DNA from 2 places in the Cetobacterium somerae genome. Region 1 is predicted to be linked to the other one. Evidence: riboswitches for the same ligand, from Rfam matches in the RefSeq annotation. Region 1 holds a riboswitch; the other holds the start of a gene.

Region 1 (4,642 bases):
ATCAATATTTTTAATATAATATCCAATGCTAAAAGAGATATTATATTGATTAATAATAGTTGAATTTTTCCCCAGAGTTACTAATTTTTCTAATCTTTCTAAAAGATCTCTGTTTTCATAAAATAGATAAAATTCATCTCCAGATATTCTAAAAGTATGTTCTTTAGAAAAAACTTCTAGTAAAAGTTTTCCTACTTCAGAAAGAACGAGATCTCCTTTACTATGGCCATAATTGTCGTTAGTTTTTTTAAAATTATCTAAGTCAATAACAATAACAGCGCCTTTAGTATTATCATTCTTCTTACAAAACTCATTAAAAAGATATCTATTAGGTAATTTTGTTAATTGATCATGTGTTAAAGCTTTTGTTAATTTTCTTTGAAAAACAATTTTACAAATTAATAATCCGAAGACTAGTGTAAATATATACCATATTTTTTTCTTATGTTCTGCTTCTTCAATAAGACCCATAACATATTCTTTTTGATCTGTTTCTACAAAGTTTCTAATTTCGTTTCTATCAAAATCTCCAACAACGGCAATTGCCTTATTAAAAATATTTCTTAACATTTCCTGATTTTTTGAGAAAGCAAAATTTACAGGAATATCTTTTATCTTTATATCTTTATGTTGCTTATGACAATCTCTATCATAGATATTATATGGACTTATTATATAACCAATCTCATCTTTTTTAAAAGCATTAAATAACTCTGTTGTTGAATTATAAATTCTTATATCCTCTTTTGGAAAAAACTCTTTACCTATATCTTGTGATTTTCCATCTTTTAAAACTCCAACATTATAATCACCACTATCCACGTGATTAAGTAGATGCATGGGGATAAAATCAATTGCTTCAGAAAAAATATAACTTGATTTTCTTCTAGCTGTTGTTGAAAGTGTTAAAAAATCGATATTTTCTTGTTTGAATTTTTCTTGTATATATAGCCACTCTTTTCCATTATAAATATATTTTATTGGAATATTAATAATGCTGGCTAATTTATTTATATATTGAGGAAGTATCCCAATAAATTTATCTTGATTTTTTATATAAATACTTAAAGAAATATCATCCTCAAGAGAAGTAGTTATAAATTTCTTTTGTGCTAAAAACTCTTTTTCCTCTTTTGTTAAACTATTTTGAAATCTTTCTCTTTGATGATACAATGGAAGATTTTTAAAGTAAGTTGATATTTTTTTACTGTATTTTTTATTTAAAGCGTTATTTATATAAGGTAATAGATAATCATATTTTTTATTTACACCGATACAAACTGGAGCTAGAAATGAAACTAGCAATCTATTTTGAGATTTAACAGCTATGAACTCAGAATCTAAATAAAAATCATTTTTATAATCATCAATATTTTCTACTTCAACTATATTTGCAGTTATATTATTTTGTTCTAAATACTCTTTTAAGTATTTTATAGGCATTTCATCATCTTTATATGCATATATGGTTTGATTCATTAAATCATAAGGTGACTTTAATAATTTTTTATCTGAAGCAATGTACAGGTTCTCGCTAAAAATTGGTTTAGAAAGTAATATGTTATCCTTTCTAATATTATTTTTAGTAACTAAACCTAAAGCTCCAATTGTACCATCTTCTAGTTGATTATAACTATCTCTCCATGTACCATGAACTTCTTTTACATTTAGTTTTAGTTCATTTTTAAATATATCACGAATAATGTTATTTATAGAAACACCATCTATTTCCATTTCAGTTTCTGGATAACTTTGAATTCCTAAATAAAAAGTATTATCATTTGAAAAAATAGTTGTTGCTATTAATAAAAAGAGTAGTAATTTTATAGATTTGTTTTTAAAAAATTTCAATGTTGTCCTCCGTTATTTTAGACCAATACAATATTTAGTTTGTTAAGTTATTCTTATTTAGTAGTGACTAAAATTGTGTATTTTTAAGTAAACTAATACTAAAATAAAAAAGCAACAATTTTATTGAAAATTGTTGCAACTGGCTGCCATCTAAAAGGCCCTATAGTTTTGCGTCATAAAGTTTCCTTTATTTTGCCTATTTATTTGAACTGTTATTCATATAATATATCATAACAATGTTTTAATCAATTTGAAATTTACTGCAAAAAATGATGCAAGTTATTTCAATATGGACTTATAAATATTTTGCATTGTAATTTTAAAAATGATAGAGTATTATAAAAATATAGATAAAAAGGAGGATGGATATGAAATTATTATATTTAGATACAGAAACAACAGGTTTAACAGATAACTCTGCAATAGTTCAAATAGCTGGAGCAATAGAGATAGATAACGAAGTTGTAGAGTGGTTTAATATTAGATGTAAACCTCATAAAGGAGCAGATATTTCTGAAAGTGCTTTGAAAACTATAGGGTTTACAATAGAAGAACTTAATCAAGAACAAGAACCAGAAGAGGCATTAAAAGAGTTGGAGGAAATTTTTTCGAAATATGTAGATAGATATAATAAAAATGATAAATTAATAATGATTTGTCATAATTTTCCATTTGATTTTAGAATGTTATATAACTTTTACAATAGATTAAACAATAGATTTATGGGAAGTTTTATTGATTTCAAATTAAATGTATGTACTTTAAATCTAGTAAAATCTCTTCAAGTAATGGGAGTTTTACCAATTTTAGAAAATAATAGATTGGAAACTTGGTGTAAACATTTTAATGTATCTTTAGAAAATGCACATGATGCTTTAGAAGATATTAGAGCAACAAGGGAAGTTTATAAAAATATAGCTAAAGTTCTTGAAAAAGCCAAATAATAAAAAATGTAGTAGGAGGAAAGATGAAAAAGGTATATTTAATTATGATGTCAGTAGTCTTAGCTAGTGCAGTGTCTTTTGGTGCAGAAATGAAATCGATGAAGTCTGAAACTCAAAGGGATAGGGAGGTAGAGGAAACTTTAATCAAAACCTATTCTCTTAAAAGAGGAGAGGATATAGTTCACTATATGTATAATAAAGTAGATTTAAATGGAGATAAAAAACCAGAAGTTATAGTTTATGCATATGGACCTATGTTAGGAGGATCTGGAGGAGATTCAGGACTTATTTTAAAAGAGATCAGTGAAGGATACCAAGTTATATCTGAACTATCATTAGTTCGTACACCAATAATAATAAGTAACAATAAAACAAATGGATGGAATGATATTATAATGGAAGTTTCAGGAGGAGGGGCAACTCCAGGACGAGCAGTATTGAAGTTTAATGGAAAGAAGTACCCATCTAATCCATCTACTCAACCTATGTTAGAAAAAGATGCTAAAATAGAAGGAGTTAAAATTTTAGCAGATGAATTTGTACCAAACGTGGGAATACCTTTAGAATAATTTGTAATAAAAAAGACACTAGAGATTACTCAGTGTCTTTTTTGTTGCTTCTTATAATTTCAACGATTTGATAAATTAATAAAGCTATATCTCCAATTAAAAAGAGAACAAAAGTTATTAATTCCTCATCAGTAGATTCCATTTGAATTAAATGAAAAGATATAAATAGAATTAATATTATGTTTGCAAAGAAAAGGGCTCTTTTTCTTTTATTTTTAAAAAATGCATTATTTTTCATAAAAACCATCCTTAAAGTAGCATAATCAAATTAATTATATTATACCATTATTAGTTTTAAAAGAAAAGAAATTAAACTAATTGTTCGGAAGTTAGTCTAAAAAAATAACGAAAATTTTTTTAAAAAAATAGTTGATTTTTTTTGCAAAAATTGCTAAAATTAATAACGAATACAGAAGACAGAAAAAGCTTCTTAACTGAAATGCCTGGGTGGCGGAATAGGTAGACGCACAGGACTTAAAATCCTGAGCTATCTGATAGCGTGCCGGTTCGATTCCGGCCCCAGGCACCATATATATTTTTTAATGGGGGTGTAGCTCAGTTGGTTAGAGCGCATGCCTGTCACGCATGAGGTCGCGAGTTCGACCCTCGTCACTCCCGCCATTAAAGAGCTTAAAAGATGTAGAGATACATCTTTTTTTTATTTTTTATTAGGAAATATAAAATAATTGAGTATATTTAAAATATGGAGGTGTTTTAGATGATTTTAAAAAGAAAACTATTTTATTATTTAAAAATAACTTTAATTTTATTAAGTTCTATTTTATTATTAAGTTGTTCTAGTTCACCTAAAGTAGAGAAAAATTTTGATTTTTCTGTAGAAAAGTATTTGGGAAAATGGTATGAGATAAAACGATTCAACCATGGGTTTGAAAAAGGTCTAAAAGAAGTTACAGCAAATTATGCGTTAGAAAAAAATGGAAAAATATCTGTTATTAATAGAGGTATAGATTCTAAAAATAAAGAGAGTGTATTTTATGCAACAGCTAAACAAACAGAGGTACCAAATTTTTTAAAAGTATATCCAAATGCTTTTCCTTTAATAGGAGCCCAGTATAATGTGGCATGGATAAGTGAGGATTATAAGTATGCTATAGTAACAAGTTCATCGTATAAATATTTATGGTTTTTATCGAGGGAGAAAAGTATTCCTTTAGATATTTATAATGAGATGATTCAGAAAGCTAAAACATTAGGTTTTAAAACAGAGAATTTAATAGATGGGCAATAGTAAAATTAAAAATAAATATGAAAGAGGTT
Region 2 (4,642 bases), 410 kb from region 1:
CTTTTCAAATTTTCACCTCTTAATATTATTTATTATTTTTTATTGCAGAATAGAATTCTGTTGCTAAATCTAATGCCTCTTTATTCTCTTCATAAATTTTTTCAAATTCTTTATTATTTGCTACAAAAATATCAACTAGTTCTGGGTCAAAACTCTTTCCTTTCTCATTTTCAATCATTGTTAAGGCTTCTAAATGAGACAGTGCACCTCTATGGAATTTCTTTTGTCTCAATGCATCATACACATCAACAACAGCTACAATTCTTGCTTCTAGCGGAATATTCTCTCCTTTTAATCCTAAAGGATAACCACTTCCATCCCACTTTTCATGGTGATATCTAACTATATTTTCAGCTACTTTTCCTAGTTTTAATTTTTTTACTAAATCATAGCCTATATTTACATGTTCTTTCACTTTATTAAATTCATCTTCAGTTAATTTAGATGGTTTTTTCAAAATTTCTGATGGAATTGCAACTTTTCCTATATCGTGCAAAGAAGAAAATCTTTTAATATTCTCTCTTGATTCTGTAGGAACATTTGCCTTTTCAGATAAAAGGGTTGAATACATTCCTAGTCTTTTCACATGATCTCCTGTATCTTCATCATTTAGTTGATTTGCCATCTCTAAAACTTCAATTAATGAAAAACTTAATTCTTCCGCTTTTTTTCTATTTTTTTCAGATTTAACTATTAATATTATTAAAATAAATATAAATATTACTACTGGTATTGATATTTTTAAAATCAATTTATAATTTTGAGCAACTATAGAATTTTTTAACAAATTATTATCTATAACTGTTTTATCAACAGTAAAACTTTCTAATATTGTTTCTATTAAATTTGATAACTCTTTTTGTTCTTTCGAAATTCCAAAACCTACTCCAAAAGAATCATTTAATATTCCAGCTACTTTAATTTTATCATCTAAAAAATTATTACTTATTACTCCTGTCAATATATTAAAATAACCTACCAAATATTCACCATCTTGATTTAATAACTTTTCTAATCCCTCTTCATAACTTTCAACTTCTATTATCTGACTATTTTTTAGTATATTTTTTAAATAAGTATAGCTATAATCTCCTTTTAATACTAATATTTTAGCTTTATCTAAATCTGAAATATTTTGTATAAACCCATCAGCTTTTCTATTTGCCACTGATAATTTCATTTCATAGTATGGCTTTGTATAATTAATTTTACTTTTACCTTCACTATTTTCAATGGCTATTCCTTCCATATCATATTCTCCATTTTTTATAAAAACAAATGGCACCCCTATTATTTGCTCTAACTCTTTAGTTATATTAACTGTTAATCCTTGATAAATACCCTTTTGCTCATAGTAAAAAGGTAACATAAATTTATCTTTTCCTAATTTTACTTTTATAGTTTTATAGCTTTCCTTTACTTTTTCGTAACTTGGTGTATCTTTTAGTAAATACTTATAAAATTCTATTCTGTTTTTTGATAATAATTTTTGAAAACTATCTCCTTCTACATTGTCCATAGTTTCCTCTATCTCTTTATGAAGATTTTTCAAATTTTTCCTAATTGCTATTTGTTCATTGTACCTAATATTCTCTAACAGTTTATAATTTGTTTCTCCTGAATTTTTATCATACCAATCTTGTGCTATAAAAGCATCAACTTCTCCCTCTGAGAGTTTTTCTAATCCTTCATCTAAGTTTTTCACTTCGATTTTTTCTAACTTTAAGTTATTATATCTTTCTTTAAACTCTTTTAATCCATGTTGATTTGGAATATATGCTACTTTTAAATTTTTTATATTTCCTAAGTTAGAAAGTGTAGAGTTTTTATTAACAACAACTCCTACTCTATATATCATTGGAGTATCAAAGTAATCATATACTCTTTTTCCATCAAGAGTTTCAATCGTTCTTAGTACAACATCACTATCTTCACCATCTAAATTTATACTTATATTTTTATTTTTTAATACATCTGCAAAAATATCTATATAAACTCCTTGATATTCCCCTTTCTCTAAATCTTTATACAAATACATATCTGTTGTATTCGATGGTATTGTTATATTAATGTTATCTTTTGAAAAAATATTACAACTTACTAACATCAAATATAATAATATTATTTTTTTCATTTTTTCCTCCATAAATATTTTTTTGCAAAAAAAAACTGCAATAATCACAAAGACTATTGCAGCTGGCTGCCATTTTAAAGACCCTATAGCTTTGCGTCATAGGGTTTCCCCTACTTTGCCTTATAAATAAAGATTTCTCTTTAATTATAATCAATCAAAACATTAAAGTCAACTTTTTATATCTATTTAGAATAGTTTGGAGCCTCTTTAGTTATAATAATATCGTGTGGATGACTCTCTTTTAATCCTGCTCCTGTAATTTTTACAAATTTTCCATGAACTTTTAAATCTTCAATTGTTGATGTTCCACAATATCCCATTCCAGCTCTCACTCCTCCACAAAGTTGGAAAACAACATCTTTCAAGCTTCCCTTATACGAAACTCTTCCCTCTATTCCTTCAGGAACTAATTTTTTAGCATCATTTTGGAAATATCTATCTTTCGATCCTCTTTTCATTGCTGCCATTGAACCCATTCCTACATACACTTTATACCTTCTTCCCTCATATATCATCTCTTCTCCAGGGGCTTCAGTTGTTCCTGCTAATAATCCTCCTAACATTACACAATCTGCTCCTGCAGCTAAAGCTTTTACCATGTCTCCAGATAATTTTATTCCACCATCTGCTATAACACCAATTCCTCTTGTTTTACAAACTTCATATACATCATTAACTGCTGATAATTGAGGAACACCTACTCCAGCTACAACTCTCGTTGTACAGATAGATCCTGGTCCTACTCCTACTTTAACAGCATTTACTCCAGCTTCTATTAAATCTAAAGCAGCTTCTGCAGTAACTATATTTCCACCAATTATATTTAACTTAGGAAAGTTTTCTCTAATCTCTTTTATTTTTTCCATAACACCTTTTGAATGTCCATGTGCTGAATCTACAGTTATTATATCTACACCAGCTTCTACTAAAGCTTTTACTCTTTCTAAAGTATCTGCTCCAACACCAACTGCTCCACCAACTCTTAATCTTCCTTGAGAATCTTTACAAGCAAATGGGTACTCTACTAAATTATCAATATCTTTTATTGTTATTAGCCCTTTTAATTTTCCATTTTCATCAACTATTGGCAACTTCTCTATTCTATTTTCTAATAAAATATCTTTTGCTTCTTCCAATGTTGTTCCAACAGGTGCTGTTACTAAATTTTCTTTTGTCATTATATCACTTACTAATTGATCCATGTCTTTTCTATACTTCAAATCTCTATTTGTTATAATACCAATCAATGATCCATCTTCTTCAATTACTGGTAATCCTGATATTTTATATCTTCTCATTATTTCTTCAGCATGCCATACTGTAGAATCTTTAGTTAATGTTACTGGATTTTTTATCATTCCACTTTCATTTCTTTTTACTCTGTCTACTTCAGCAGCCTGATCTTCTATACTCATATTTTTATGTATAAATCCAATTCCACCTTGTCTTGCTAAAGCTATTGCTAAATCCCCTTCTGTTACTGTATCCATCGCTGCACTTAAAACTGGAATATTCAATTCGATATCCTTTGTAAGTCTTGTTTTTAAACTCACTTCATGCGGTAATACCTCTGATCTCGCTGGAACTAATAGCACGTCATCAAAAGTTATTGCTTCTTTTATTATTTTTCCATTCATCATTTTCCTACTGCCTCCAATTATAATTTTCCAATTTTTAAATAAAGACCTGCACTTTTTTTTAGTACTGTGCAGGTCTTTTTTTATTTATTTTCGTTATTATAGCACATTTTTGAGCCTATGTCATTTCTAAAAAATAATTTTTTACAATTTATTTTTTTTACATCTAAGTAAGCATTCTTTTTTGCTTCTTCCAAAGTATTTCCATAAGCTACCACAGATAATACTCTTCCACCATTTGTTTCAATTTTGCCATGAACTTTTCTAGTTCCCATATGAAATACTACAGATTCTAAATCCTTTGGTATTTCTATTTCACTTCCTATTGTTGATGATTTCGGATAATTTTCTGAAGCCATCACCACTGCCACCGTATATCTATTATCCCACTCTAAGTTCACATCTTTATTTTCCATTAAATCCAATATTGCTTTAACAAAATCCGACTTTAATCTTGGAAGAATCCCCTCAGCTTCGGGATCTCCAAATCTAGCGTTAAACTCTATCGTCTTTACACCATCTTTTGTTAACATTATTCCACCAAAAAGAAATCCTTTAAATGAAATTCCATCTTTTGCCATTCCTCTAGCCATTGGTTTTAATATTTTTTCTAAAGTTTGATCTATTATATTCGAATCAATCTTATCTACTGGTGAGTAAACTCCCATTCCACCAGTATTTGGCCCTTCATCATTGTCATAAGCTCTTTTATGATCTTGAGCTATTTCTAATGGAATTACTGTCTCGCCATTTGTTAAAGCAATTATAGAAAATTCAAATCCATCTAAATACTCTTCTATTACAACCTTATTATCAGGGATACTAAAAGCTATTTCTAAAGCTTCAATTGCTTCTGGTATTGAAAACGCAA

The links. Region 1 has a riboswitch for cyclic di-GMP ahead of MKD34_RS04625 (transporter substrate-binding domain-containing diguanylate cyclase). Riboswitches for the same ligand answer to the same signal wherever they lie in the genome.
Region 2: linked by a shared signal. The riboswitch ahead of MKD34_RS02655 (HD domain-containing phosphohydrolase) and the one ahead of MKD34_RS04625 (transporter substrate-binding domain-containing diguanylate cyclase) in region 1 are both predicted to bind cyclic di-GMP.

The regions. Positions count from the first base shown of each region.
Region 1 covers NZ_CP092519.1:1,010,374-1,015,015, reverse strand. The annotation lists gene MKD34_RS04625 (transporter substrate-binding domain-containing diguanylate cyclase) at 1-1,851, opposite strand, end outside; cyclic di-GMP riboswitch class I at 1,983-2,058, opposite strand; gene MKD34_RS04620 (3'-5' exonuclease) at 2,220-2,795, shown strand; gene MKD34_RS04615 (hypothetical protein) at 2,819-3,364, shown strand; gene MKD34_RS04610 (hypothetical protein) at 3,390-3,602, opposite strand; tRNA gene MKD34_RS04605 (tRNA-Leu) at 3,806-3,893, shown strand; tRNA gene MKD34_RS04600 (tRNA-Asp) at 3,909-3,985, shown strand; gene MKD34_RS04595 (lipocalin family protein) at 4,083-4,613, shown strand.
Region 2 covers NZ_CP092519.1:603,008-607,649, reverse strand. The annotation lists gene MKD34_RS02660 (ABC transporter substrate-binding protein) at 1-8, opposite strand, end outside; gene MKD34_RS02655 (HD domain-containing phosphohydrolase) at 26-2,134, opposite strand; cyclic di-GMP riboswitch class I at 2,189-2,264, opposite strand; gene guaB (IMP dehydrogenase) at 2,317-3,774, opposite strand; gene purD (phosphoribosylamine--glycine ligase) at 3,855-4,642, opposite strand, start outside.